DNA from 2 places in the Bacillus sp. JZ39 genome. Region 1 is predicted to be linked to the other one. Evidence: riboswitches for the same ligand, from Rfam matches in the RefSeq annotation. Region 1 holds a riboswitch; the other holds the start of a gene.

Region 1 (6,107 bases):
ATTGCTCCTCTTTCTTTTCCATGCGTTTCGCCTCCTTTTCTACTTAGATTGTCCAAAAGAAGGTTTCTTATCATGAAAAACCCCCGCTGCAGCGGGGGTTTTGATTAGTCATCTATCTCCTGTTTGATAATGCGTCCATCTTTTGCGGAAATTTCAAATTCTGTCTCAGTTCCTTGTTTCGTTTGGATTTCCATTTCATAGATGTAAGCACCGTCATCTTCGTCAAGCTTACTTTCTGTTACGGTTCCGCCTGTTTGCTTTAAAGCAATTTCTTCAGCTTCTTCTTTGGTTATGGCGACTTGTTCTGCTTTCTCCTTTAGCGGGTCATTAAGCGCTTGTTTTGTATGAATATCTACATAAACGTCGTAGTCTTCACCTTCTTTTTCAATCTCCACTTCATAGACTTCTTTGCCGTTGTAAAGGTCTCTGTCAATGTCTTCTACTGTGCCGTCAACAACTGTTTTAGCAATTGCTTCTGCTTCTTGTTCAGTGAGTGCACCCGTCTTAGAAGAAGCCTGTCTGTTTTCATTGTTTTCTTTGGCAAACGCGTTGTAGCTGAATCCTCCGGCCGCTAGGCACCCTGCTAAAAGACCGACCATCCATTTTTTCTTGAGCATTTGTGAGTCCTCCTTTGTTTTGTATGAGTACAGTTTACACACTCAACATGAAAGGAAAACGAGAGCAAGATGAGAATTTGATGAGAAACCGTCAGTCTTCATACACAATGTTAGCTACCTTTCCTGTGTAGGCATTGATTTTCACTGTCGCTTCCTTATTATCAGGAAGATCAACGTCTACTTCAAAGATGAGAGTGCCCTCACTTTCTTCGAGATCTGCGTCATCCGCTGTTCCGCCCGTTTTTCGCTCTGCAATTGTTTTGGCTTCTTTTTTCGTAATCGGCGTTTTTTGTTGATCTTTGCTGCTGATTTGATCGGCAGACAAGACTGTTTTTGCCTGCATGTCTACCTTCACTTCGTATGTTTTCCCGTCTTCTTTTTGTATGGTATAAGTGGCAACTTGACTTTGCCGTGTTTGTTTTTTGACCGTTCCCGGCACCCGCTCAAGCGCGAGATGCTCGGCTTCTTTTTCTGTCATGGCAGATGGATTCACTGCTTTTACTCTATTCATTGAAAGAATGTCAGCCGATATTGCGTCTGCTTTTACAAAGTAAGTTCCCTTTGGATTTTCAAGGGTTATATCATATGTTTTTTTATCCTTTGATTGTGTTGCTTTCGTGACCTTGCCTTCATAAGAGGCTTCGACTTTTTTTACGACAGTCTCCTTTGACAATACGTTCTCATGGGTTTGCCGAATGATGAGAAACGTACAGATGATGACAACTAAAATGGCTGCTGCAGCAAAAGATACTGTTTTTATTGTTTTAGTCATCGGCCTCCCCCATTCTGTTCGCTGAATTGCATGGTGACAGCTGTTCCTTGTCCCGGCTTGCTTTTGACAGACAGCTCAATGCCATGCTCATCAGCGATTTGCTTGGCAATGGAAAGGCCTAAACCTGTTCCGCCTGTTTTTCTGTTTCGTGCCTCATCTGCCCGGTAGAACCGTTCGAACAAATGCGGGATATGCTCCTCAGGTATTCCGATGCCTTCATCCCTCACTGATAGAAATGGCCGTCCATTCCTCGTTCCGGCTGACATCTCAATAGGCTTTTCACTATACTTTATTGCATTATCAAGCAAAATGGTCAACAGCTGCTTGATGCGTTCTTCATCTGCCTTTACAAGCAGGCTCTCTTTATCTGTTTCAAGCAATATGTCACGCTGATAAACGGACTGGAGCGTTTGCATAACCGCGCGCGCCGCTTTAATCAGATCGATTGTTTTCAGATCAACCTCGAGTCCTTGATGGCTTTTGGCCAGCGCCAAAAGCTGATTGGTCAGTTTTTTCATATGCACCGCTTCTGAGTGAATGGCTTCTATCGACTCCTCAAGCACCTCCGGCTTTTTTGCACCCCACCGCTTCATCAGGCTGCTGTAGCTTTCTATAATAGTGAGCGGGGTTTTCAATTCGTGTGAAGCATCTTGAATAAATTGCTGCTGTTTATCATAGTGCTCCTTCAGCATCATTGCCATTTCATTAAATGTCAGCCCCATTTGATACAATTCATCGTTGGACTGTCCTTCTAAAGAAATCGTTTTAAATTCTTTGTCTCGCTGTATGTCTTTCATTGTGATCATTAAACGTCTGATCGGATTGATGATTCGGCGGGCTAGCAAGCTGCCTGCAAAAAAAGAAGCAATGCAGACAGCAGCACTTGCAGCGATTAAGATGATTTTCAGCAGAAACAGACTCTCTTCTGTGTTCTCCAATCTTTCAACCAGCTGAAGAGACACGACTTGTCCATCGGTCCAAATCACCGGAACAGCAGCCTCGGCAAACAGCTTGCCGTCAGGTTTCCTCACATCTGCCGTTTCGCCGCTATGAAAAGAGAGAGGAAAATCTTTATAGGCTTTTTCTTTTGTGATCGTCATAACGGCTTTTTGATCACCATTCACTACACGCACCATGCCATTTGCCGGAAGATAGGCCTGCAGCATATCCTGCAAAGCCACTCCTTCTGTTTCAGCGGCACGCAGCGCTTCGGCAATGTTATCCGTCTCATCAGCAAGCCGGGCCGCATCCTTTGATGTCAGCGCAGACGAAAAAATGAGATATACTGCGGTATGAACCAAAATTAATAAAATCAACAGTGATATCGAAGTGTATAGATGAATCTTGGTCTTCAGCTTCATCGTTTACCCCTTAATGGCATAGCCGACCCCGCGAATCGTATGGATCAGCTGTTTTTCGTAAGGATAGTCCAGTTTTTTTCTGATGTATCTTATGTAGACGTCCACGACATTTGTATCACCGATATAATCAAATCCCCATACTGAGCTTAGAATTTGCTCCCGTGTCAGCACTTGCTGCGGATGCTTTAGCATATAGACGAGCAGATCAAATTCCCGCGGCGTTAATTCCACCTCTTTGTCTCCGCGTCTCACTTCACGGGTTTTTTCGTTCACCCGCAAATCGTCATATGTAAGAAAGGTGCCGATATCTTCAGTTTTTGTTCCATTTTGCCGCAGCGCCGCCCTGATTCTCGCAAGCAATTCCTCGATTTCAAACGGCTTGGTGACATAGTCATTTGCACCGATGTCCAGACCTGTTACCTTATCAGGAATACTGTCTCGCGCCGTTAATAATATGACCGGTGTCTGCGAATCCGTTTTTCTCAAGCGGCGCAGCACTTCCAGTCCGCTAAGCCCCGGAAGCATGACATCAAGAAGCACCAAGGAATACCCGCCTTCCGCTGCCGCATCAAGACCTTCTGTGCCATTGTGTTTGATCGTGACGCTGTATCCTTCATATTCCAATTCAAGCTGAAGAACCCTGGCGATTTTTTCTTCATCTTCCACAATTAATATGTGTCCTTTTTCCAAATTTGATCATCCTCTCCCGTCCCTATATGAAAAAAATGATTTCGTTGTTTACAAAATGATTCTTATCATCTATTATGATGTCAAAATAAAAAATTGTATACGGAAAGCACTAGGGGTGCTGTTTTGGCTGAGATAAAGCGCGGAAGAAACGCGCTTTGATCCCTTATGACCCGATCTGGATAATACCAGCGTGGGGAAGTGCAGGTTGACCGAATGGTGTATTTTTTTGTGCGCTTAATCGATCTATGACTGCATATTCCCTTAGGATATGCAGTTTTTTATTTTACCAAAAAAACAGGAGGTCGGAGAAATGGAGCATATTTGCGGTACAAGCAAAATCGCCGGTTTTCGCTTCTCTTTATATCCGATGACGGATGATTTTATCAGTGTGATCAAGTCTGCGCTGAAAAAAACAGATACATCCAAGGTATGGACGAAAACCGACCATATCAGCACGGTGTTACGCGGATCGATTGATCATGTATTCGATGCTGCAAAAGCCATTTACCTTCATGCAGCAAACAGCGAACAACACATCGTCATGAACGGCACGTTTTCCATTGGATGCCCGGGTGACACACAGGGGGATACATATCTTTCCAAAGGTGATAAGCGTGTCAATGATGATGCTGTCCGAGGCTTGAAGGCGGAAGCGCCGTGCCAATTTGCCCTTTATCCAATGAACGAGCCGGATTATATGGGATTGATTATGAAGGCTGTCGACATTGCAAAAGCCCAAGGCACTTTCGTACAGAGTGTCCATTACGCGAGCGAGCTTGACGGGGATGCGCATGACGTATTCAGCACATTGGAAGCCGTTTTCCGCATGGCCGAGCAGCAAACAAACCATATCACCATGACTGTGAATCTTTCGGCTAACAGTCCATCAAGAAAAAACAGAAAGCAGGGATAAAATGAAAAGCTGGAAAGTAAAAGAAATTGTCATCATGTCGGTTATCAGTATCGTATTTGCCGTTGTTTATTTATTATTTACACATTTCGGAAACGTGCTTGCAGGTATGTTTGGGCCAATCGCCTATGAACCGATTTACGGCATTTGGTTTATCGTTTCTGTGATCGCCGCGTACATGATTCGAAAACCGGGTGCGGCGCTCGTTTCTGAAATCATTGCCGCTCTCGTTGAGTGCCTGCTGGGAAATCCGTCTGGCCCGATGGTCATCGTCATTGGCATTGTTCAAGGACTCGGGGCTGAGGCTGTGTTTCTTGCAACACGCTGGAAAGCATACTCTCTCCCTGTCCTTATGCTGGCCGGTATGGGGTCTTCAGTAGCCAGCTTTATCTATGATCTCTTTGTTTCTGGCTATGCAGCCTATTCACCAGGTTATCTGCTCATTATGCTTGTGATCCGCCTCATTTCCGGCGCGCTTTTGGCGGGGCTTCTCGGAAAAGCTGTCAGCGACTCTCTCGCTTATACAGGTGTGTTAAACGGAATGGCACTCGGAAAGGAACTGAAAAAGAAACGGAAGCGGGCGTCAGAACATGCAAGCCTTTGATGAGCTTCTGACGGTTGAGCAGCTCAGCTTCTCTTATGAAGAAGACGAGAAACCGGTTTTTCAAGGCATTTCGTTTGAGCTTCAAAAAGGAGAATGTGTTTTATTATTAGGACCGAGCGGATGCGGCAAAAGCTCGCTCGCCCTTTGTTTAAACGGTCTATATCCGGAGGCTTGCGACGGCATTCAGTCCGGACATGTATTTCTATTTCAAAAGCCGGTCACAGATGCTGAAACCTCCGAAACGATTGCTCAGCATGCCGGGGTCGTTTTTCAGGATCCTGATCAGCAGTTCTGCATGCTGACGGTGGAGGACGAAATAGCGTTCGGGCTGGAAAATCTGCAAATTCCAAAAGAAGAAATGACAGAGAAAATCAACGCCGTATTAGAAAAATTACGCATTATCCATTTAAAAGAAAAAATGATCTCAACCCTTTCAGGAGGACAAAAGCAGAAAGTGGCTCTCGCCTGTATTTTGGCGATGGAGCCTGAGCTTATTATTTTAGATGAGCCGACCTCTCTTTTAGACCCTTTCTCAGCGCGGGAGTTCGTTCATCTGATGAAGGATCTTCAGCGGGAAAAAGGTTTCAGCCTCCTCGTCATTGAGCACCAGCTTGATGAATGGGCGCCTTGGATTGATAGAACGATCGTGCTCGACAAATCAGGCAAAAAGGCGCTGGATGGCCTGACAAAAAATCTATTTCAGCATGAAGCGGAGACACTAAAGAAATTGGGCATCGCCATTCCAAAGGTCTGTCATCTGCAGGAAAAGCTGAGTATGCCGTTTACTTTATCAAAAGAGATGCTGTTCAAAGAGCCTATTCCTGCCGGGCATGCAAAAAAGAAGGAAGCTTCTTCTGGGGAGAGTGTGCTTGAAGTCAGCAGCCTTTCGTTCGCGAGAGGACAGCAGGCGATTTTCAAAGACATCAGCTTTTCGTTGCGTGAAGGCTCTTTAACGGCGCTTGTCGGTCCGAACGGAACTGGAAAATCGACGCTCCTATCAGTTCTGGCTCGTCTCATGAAACCGCAAAGCGGCAAAATCCTTCTCTATGATCAGCCGCTGCAGAAATATAAAGAAAAAGAATTGCGTAAACGGATGGGATTTGTTTTTCAAAACCCCGAGCATCAATTCGTCACCGATACGGTGTATGACGAG
Region 2 (6,107 bases), 1.6 Mb from region 1:
TCCTATCTCTAGGATTGTCAGAGGATGTCAAGACCTGGTAAGGTTCTTCGCGTTGCTTCGAATTAAACCACATGCTCCACCGCTTGTGCGGGCCCCCGTCAATTCCTTTGAGTTTCAGTCTTGCGACCGTACTCCCCAGGCGGAGTGCTTAATGCGTTAGCTGCAGCACTAAGGGGCGGAAACCCCCTAACACTTAGCACTCATCGTTTACGGCGTGGACTACCAGGGTATCTAATCCTGTTCGCTCCCCACGCTTTCGCTCCTCAGCGTCAGTTACAGACCAGAGAGTCGCCTTCGCCACTGGTGTTCCTCCACATCTCTACGCATTTCACCGCTACACGTGGAATTCCACTCTCCTCTTCTGCACTCAAGTTCCCCAGTTTCCAATGACCCTCCCCGGTTGAGCCGGGGGCTTTCACATCAGACTTAAGAAACCGCCTGCGAGCCCTTTACGCCCAATAATTCCGGACAACGCTTGCCACCTACGTATTACCGCGGCTGCTGGCACGTAGTTAGCCGTGGCTTTCTGGTTAGGTACCGTCAAGGTACCGCCCTATTCGAACGGTACTTGTTCTTCCCTAACAACAGAGCTTTACGATCCGAAAACCTTCATCACTCACGCGGCGTTGCTCCGTCAGACTTTCGTCCATTGCGGAAGATTCCCTACTGCTGCCTCCCGTAGGAGTCTGGGCCGTGTCTCAGTCCCAGTGTGGCCGATCACCCTCTCAGGTCGGCTACGCATCGTCGCCTTGGTGAGCCGTTACCTCACCAACTAGCTAATGCGCCGCGGGTCCATCTGTAAGTGGTAGCCGAAGCCACCTTTTATGTTTGAACCATGCGGTTCAAACAACCATCCGGTATTAGCCCCGGTTTCCCGGAGTTATCCCAGTCTTACAGGCAGGTTACCCACGTGTTACTCACCCGTCCGCCGCTAACATCAGGGAGCAAGCTCCCATCTGTCCGCTCGACTTGCATGTATTAGGCACGCCGCCAGCGTTCGTCCTGAGCCAGGATCAAACTCTCCGATAAATGGATCACAGGTTAAGTTCACCGCATCCTGCGGCGACACCTGTGTGACCTGCGTCGTGCAGGCCCTAGTTTGACTGACTACGCACATCGCTGTGCGATTTATAAAAATGAATTAACAGGTACGTTTTGTCTTGTTTAGTTTTCAAAGATCATTTCGTCACTTCTCAATGAAGCAGCTTTACTAATATAACATTCAGCTTCTTTTTTGTCAACAACTTTTTTCAAGTTGTTTTGAAGCATCTAGTTTGTGTCCGCTGTGCATCAGCGACGTTTAATAATATAACACCTCTATTTATTTATTGCAATAGTTTTTTTAAAAAATCTATAAAACAAATAAACTATAATCCTCGCCATGATTTCTAAAGCGTGTGTATCATATAACTTTCTTAAAAGAACATATACATCAGTCATGTGATCTTGTTGTTTTTTTCATTTTCTTGTATAGTAGAAACGAACTAAATACTGATGACCACAAGGGGAGCATTAAAGCTGAGAGTGAGCGGTTTCGTTCTGACCCTTTGAACCTGTTAGTTAACGCTGGCGTAGGGATGTGGCAAAGTCAAATGAATTGCAGATCGTAAAGCAGTGCGTGGAACTTTTCTCATCCTTCCGCGTGCTGCTTTTTTGTTGTCCTTTTGGTTGTCTGTCAATGGAAGGAGATAGATATGAATCAATCTAAGCAACTGGTTCGCCTTATTGAAATTGCCATTATGACAGCAGCAGCCGTTATTTTAGACATTGTCTCAGGAATGTTTCTTAGCATGCCTCAAGGAGGCTCGGTCTCCATCATGATGATTCCGATCTTTTTAATTTCGTTTCGCTGGGGTGTCAAAGCAGGTCTTACTACAGGTTTGTTGACAGGTCTAGTACAAATAGCAATCGGAAACTTGTTTGCTCAACATCCTGTACAGCTATTGTTAGATTACATTGTCGCTTTCGCAGCAATCGGCATAAGCGGCTGTTTCGCTTCTTCTGTCCGTAAAGCCGCTGTATCAAAAACAAAAGGGAAATTGATTGTTTCAGTGGTCAGCGCAGTTTTTATCGGCAGTTTGCTGCGCTATGCCGCGCATGTCATTTCAGGAGCTGTGTTTTTCGGCAGCTTTGCTCCAAAAGGAACACCGGTATGGATTTATTCTTTAACTTATAATGCGACTTACATGGTTCCTTCATTCATTATTTGTGCAATTGTCCTATGTTTATTATTTATGACAGCACCCCGTCTGCTTAAAAGTGACAAAGCGTAAAAGTAACAATCCCCCAGCGAATTCCGCTGGGGGATTTTTCGTTATCTGTTAAGAAGTGTTTTTAAAGCTGAAAGATCCGGCCAGCCAAGACCTACTTCTTTCAGCCTTACTCCGGCAATTTCAAAGTTGTCCTCCGCTACTCTTTCAGGTGAATAGGCCTGATAAAATATAATCGAGGGATTCTGCTCAATAACCCAAACAAACATACTTGAAAAACCATGTTGAAGCAAAAACTCTGCTCCTTTTGCTAAGAGCGCCCTGCCTGCACCTTGCCGCTGGCGCTCTTCCAGAAGATAAATAGCGTATAACTCGCCGTCATAGCCTTCTTGTTCAGAGCGAATAGGTCCAAATGAAGCAAAGCCGAATACTGAACCCTTTTCGTCCTGAGCAACAAATACTCCCTTTAACGAGCGACTTTTCCATTTGTCTTCAAATTCCTTATAGTTCAGTCTGTTTAAATAATCAATCGGGATAATTTCGTGGTATGTTGTCCTCCAGCTGTCTACATGCACTTTTGCAATGTCCTTTATATCCTCTAACTTCGCTTCACGTACAGTTACCATACGGTTCTGCCCTTTCCTTACTCTGATTTTTGGATCGTTTTGGCTTCTTTGATTTCATTTGTTAATTCATTAATGCTTTGTTTTACGTTTCCTTTTCCTGAAAAGTTCTCAAGCATTTCTTTTACATCAATTCCCGAGGATGCTTTTAAACTTTCTTGCAGACTTGACATTAAGTTCGTCGCATAGCTGGTTACTTTGTTTGCTCCGCTTGATTCACCGCTTCCTCCTGTATCGACAACGGTGATTTTATCAATATTTGAAAGAGGTGCGGCTGCTTGTTTCGCGTATTCCGGAAGCATTTTGACAATCATATCGAAAATCGCCGCCTGCCCGTACTGTTCAAAGGCAGCCGCAATTTTCTCTTTTGCTTCCGCTTCTGCAAGACCTTTCAGGCGGATAACCTCTGCTTCTGTCTCTCCTTTCGCTTTTTCCGCTTCTGCTTTTGCTAGCCCGTCAATTCTTACTTTTTCCGCCTCAGCCTTTGCCATTGCTTCTATACTGTACTTCTTGGCATCGGCTTCCGCGAGCTGTTTGGCTTTCTCAGCTGCTGCGGACTGCTCAACAGAATAACGGTCTGCATCGGCTTTTTTCTTTACCTCTGAGTCGTATTGACGTTCACGGCGAAGAATTTCTTTTTCTTCTAGTTCTATTTGTTTTTGGCGTTCGATAATTTTAACCTGCATTTCCTGCTCTGTGACTTGCTGGCGCGCTCTGGCAGTCTCTAAATCATATGCTTGGTCGGCATTCGCTTTTGCCGTATCTTGTTCTCTGCGGAATTCAGCCATTTTGAGCTGATTGATTTTTTCAGCTTCAGCGATTTCCGTCGCCCGTTCAAGTTCTGATTTTTTTGCGTCTTTATCGGCTTCTGCCCGCTTAATTCGGGTTTCTTTATCAGCCTCTGCTGTTGCGATATCAGCATCGCGTTTTACTTGGGCAATTCTTGGTTTCCCTAATGATTCAAGATAACCGTTTTTATCACGAACATCTTTAATGGTAAACGAGACGATTACAAGCCCCATTTTCGCGAGATCCTGTGAAGCGACACGCTGCACCTCTTGAGAGAATTTTTCTCTGTTTTTATAGATTTCTTCTACTGTCATTGAGCCGAGAATGGAACGAAGGTGGCCTTCTAAAACCTCCCGCGCTTCCTGCTCACGGTCGTCTTTTGATTTCCCTAAAAATTGTTCGGCTGCTGTAGCGATTTCTCCTATAGAACCGCCGATTTTAATAATCGCAGTTCCATCGGCCATTACTGGCACTCCTTGTTCTGTATAGACTTCAGGTGTCGAAACATCGAGTTTGCTTGATAATAGGCTTAGCGGCTCTGCCTGCTGGAAGACGGGAAGGACAAAGGTTCCTCCGCCGCGGACGATTTTAATACGGTTGCCGCCTTCATCGACATGAACATTTTTATTGCCCAGATAGCTCCCCGTTACAATTAACGCTTCATCAGGCCCTGCTGTACGATACTTCGTAATAAACACAGCTATTAGTGCAATTAATAAAAAGAATACAACTCCGATGATCATTATAATCGGCATTGTCATATCAAATTCCTCCTTGTATATTAAATGGGTTCATGCGGAGTAACCGAAAGAACTCCGTTGTTAATATCTACGACTAACACCGTTGTCCCGTAACTGATCTGCTGATTATCAAAACTGACCGCTGACTTTGAAATGGTCCCGCCTATCCCTTCTATGACCACTTCACCAAACCCGTCAACCGGCACAGCTGTAATCACTTTACCGAGTCTTCCTCTGAGATCATCTTCTCTATATGCCAATGATTCTTCTGCAGATGATAATGGTACCAGTACAAAGATGTGAAGCAATACCACCAGCATGATCGAAAGGATGCAAGATAAAAGCGCAATCAGCAAGCTTGACAGAGGCAATACAAGTTCACCTATATATCCGCCCGCTGAAAAACATGTGAAAAATGAGAGCACTAATGTCGGATTAAGAAACGGAATGCCTTCTGACAGTCCTGCAAATACATCTCCGAAAAACAGGAATAATAGCGTAAGGCTGCCCGCAATAATAAGCGTATAAAGATAAATTGTTTGTATAGGTACTCCAAATAACTCCAATTTCCTCATCCTTTCTTCATCAATGCATTGATGAACGGCCGCCGTTACCATTTATACGAGACACCACGGGAAAGGTTTCAAAATTTTAAGACAAATAACCCATTTGAAGTGCTTTATAAATGATAATTGCTTATATATATGGTAATGTCATTTTAGGAGGAGATATGATGAGTATCTTTAATGAAGCCAGATTAGAAACGTGGAACGAATTGAAAGGACTTTCTGACGAAAAGCTGAACCAAAAGCCTTCTGCTGAAGAATGGAGCATACGGGAAGTTCTTGACCATTTGAAAAAAATCGATATGACCGCACAAAAAATGTTGAAGGAACGTGTAAAGGACGCTCCGATTAAAGAAATTGAAGAAAAACCGCTTGAGGTAGCACAGGACAGAAATAATAAACGGAAAGCCCCGAGTCATCTTGAGCCTGCGCATGATTTTATTTCAGGCAGCCAAATGAAACGTGAGCTTGATGTGGTAAGAGAGCAGCTGACTGCTGCGATTGCCTCTCTGAAAGAAGAAGATTTTGAAAGAGTGCTTCCGCATCCTGTGTTTCAAGAGCTGACTGTCAGACAGTGGATCGATTTTATCGGCCATCATGAAAAACGGCACCTCAGCCAAATGAAAGAAATTAAAGAAAAGATAGAAAGGGCCTGATTTCATCAGACCCTTTCTGCTTTTCGTTTGACTTTTCGCTGATAGGAATGAACTTCTATTTCATCACCTGTGTAAACAGCACCAGGTCTTTCCACAATACATACAATCCCTCTAATGCCCAGTGCGTGGCGGACGAAAGCCGGCGCCAGCTTCGGTTGGTCCGGATAATAAGACTGAATGACTTCTCCCGGCTGGATACACGGATCATTTTCGCCCTCACACAGCAGAGCCGCTCCGCTCGGAAAAATAATCCGGCTTCCTTCTTTTAATGAAGTAAGATCTGGCATACCGCTGACTGCCACATTCGCCCCGAGCCATTCCGGCAAAATCCTCGGCACTCCCATTTTTAAAGCGATTTCGTTGCATTCCTCTATTGAAACAATTGAAATTTGTCTGCGGTTGAAAATTTCAGTCCCTCTTGAAAACATTGGTTCTCTGGCTCCCGCTTTTTTGGTCAGGCCAAAATGCAAATCGCCGGGGATGCCGCCATAATCAAAATCAAGCTTGTCCATTTGCTTTGTTA

What was found. Region 1 has a riboswitch for thiamine pyrophosphate ahead of thiU (HMP/thiamine ABC transporter substrate-binding protein ThiU). Riboswitches for the same ligand answer to the same signal wherever they lie in the genome.
Region 2: linked by a shared signal. The riboswitch ahead of thiT (energy-coupled thiamine transporter ThiT) and the one ahead of thiU (HMP/thiamine ABC transporter substrate-binding protein ThiU) in region 1 are both predicted to bind thiamine pyrophosphate.

What each region holds. Positions count from the first base shown of each region.
Region 1 is NZ_CP096389.1:1,359,394-1,365,500, reverse strand. It holds gene M1D65_RS07175 (transcriptional regulator SplA domain-containing protein) at 1-22, opposite strand, end outside; gene M1D65_RS07170 (PepSY domain-containing protein) at 105-617, opposite strand; gene M1D65_RS07165 (PepSY domain-containing protein) at 709-1,389, opposite strand; gene ykoH (two-component system sensor histidine kinase YkoH) at 1,386-2,750, opposite strand; gene ykoG (two-component system response regulator YkoG) at 2,754-3,440, opposite strand; TPP riboswitch at 3,542-3,654, shown strand; gene thiU (HMP/thiamine ABC transporter substrate-binding protein ThiU) at 3,751-4,353, shown strand; gene M1D65_RS07145 (ECF transporter S component) at 4,355-4,954, shown strand; gene M1D65_RS07140 (ABC transporter ATP-binding protein) at 4,941-6,107, shown strand, end outside.
Region 2 is NZ_CP096389.1:2,962,781-2,968,887, forward strand. It holds rRNA gene M1D65_RS15265 (16S ribosomal RNA) at 1-1,029, opposite strand, end outside; TPP riboswitch at 1,494-1,595, shown strand; gene thiT (energy-coupled thiamine transporter ThiT) at 1,695-2,273, shown strand; gene M1D65_RS15275 (GNAT family N-acetyltransferase) at 2,315-2,836, opposite strand; gene floT (flotillin lipid rafts scaffold protein FloT) at 2,854-4,383, opposite strand; gene M1D65_RS15285 (NfeD family protein) at 4,404-4,928, opposite strand; gene M1D65_RS15290 (DinB family protein) at 5,096-5,584, shown strand; gene M1D65_RS15295 (MOSC domain-containing protein) at 5,590-6,107, opposite strand, start outside.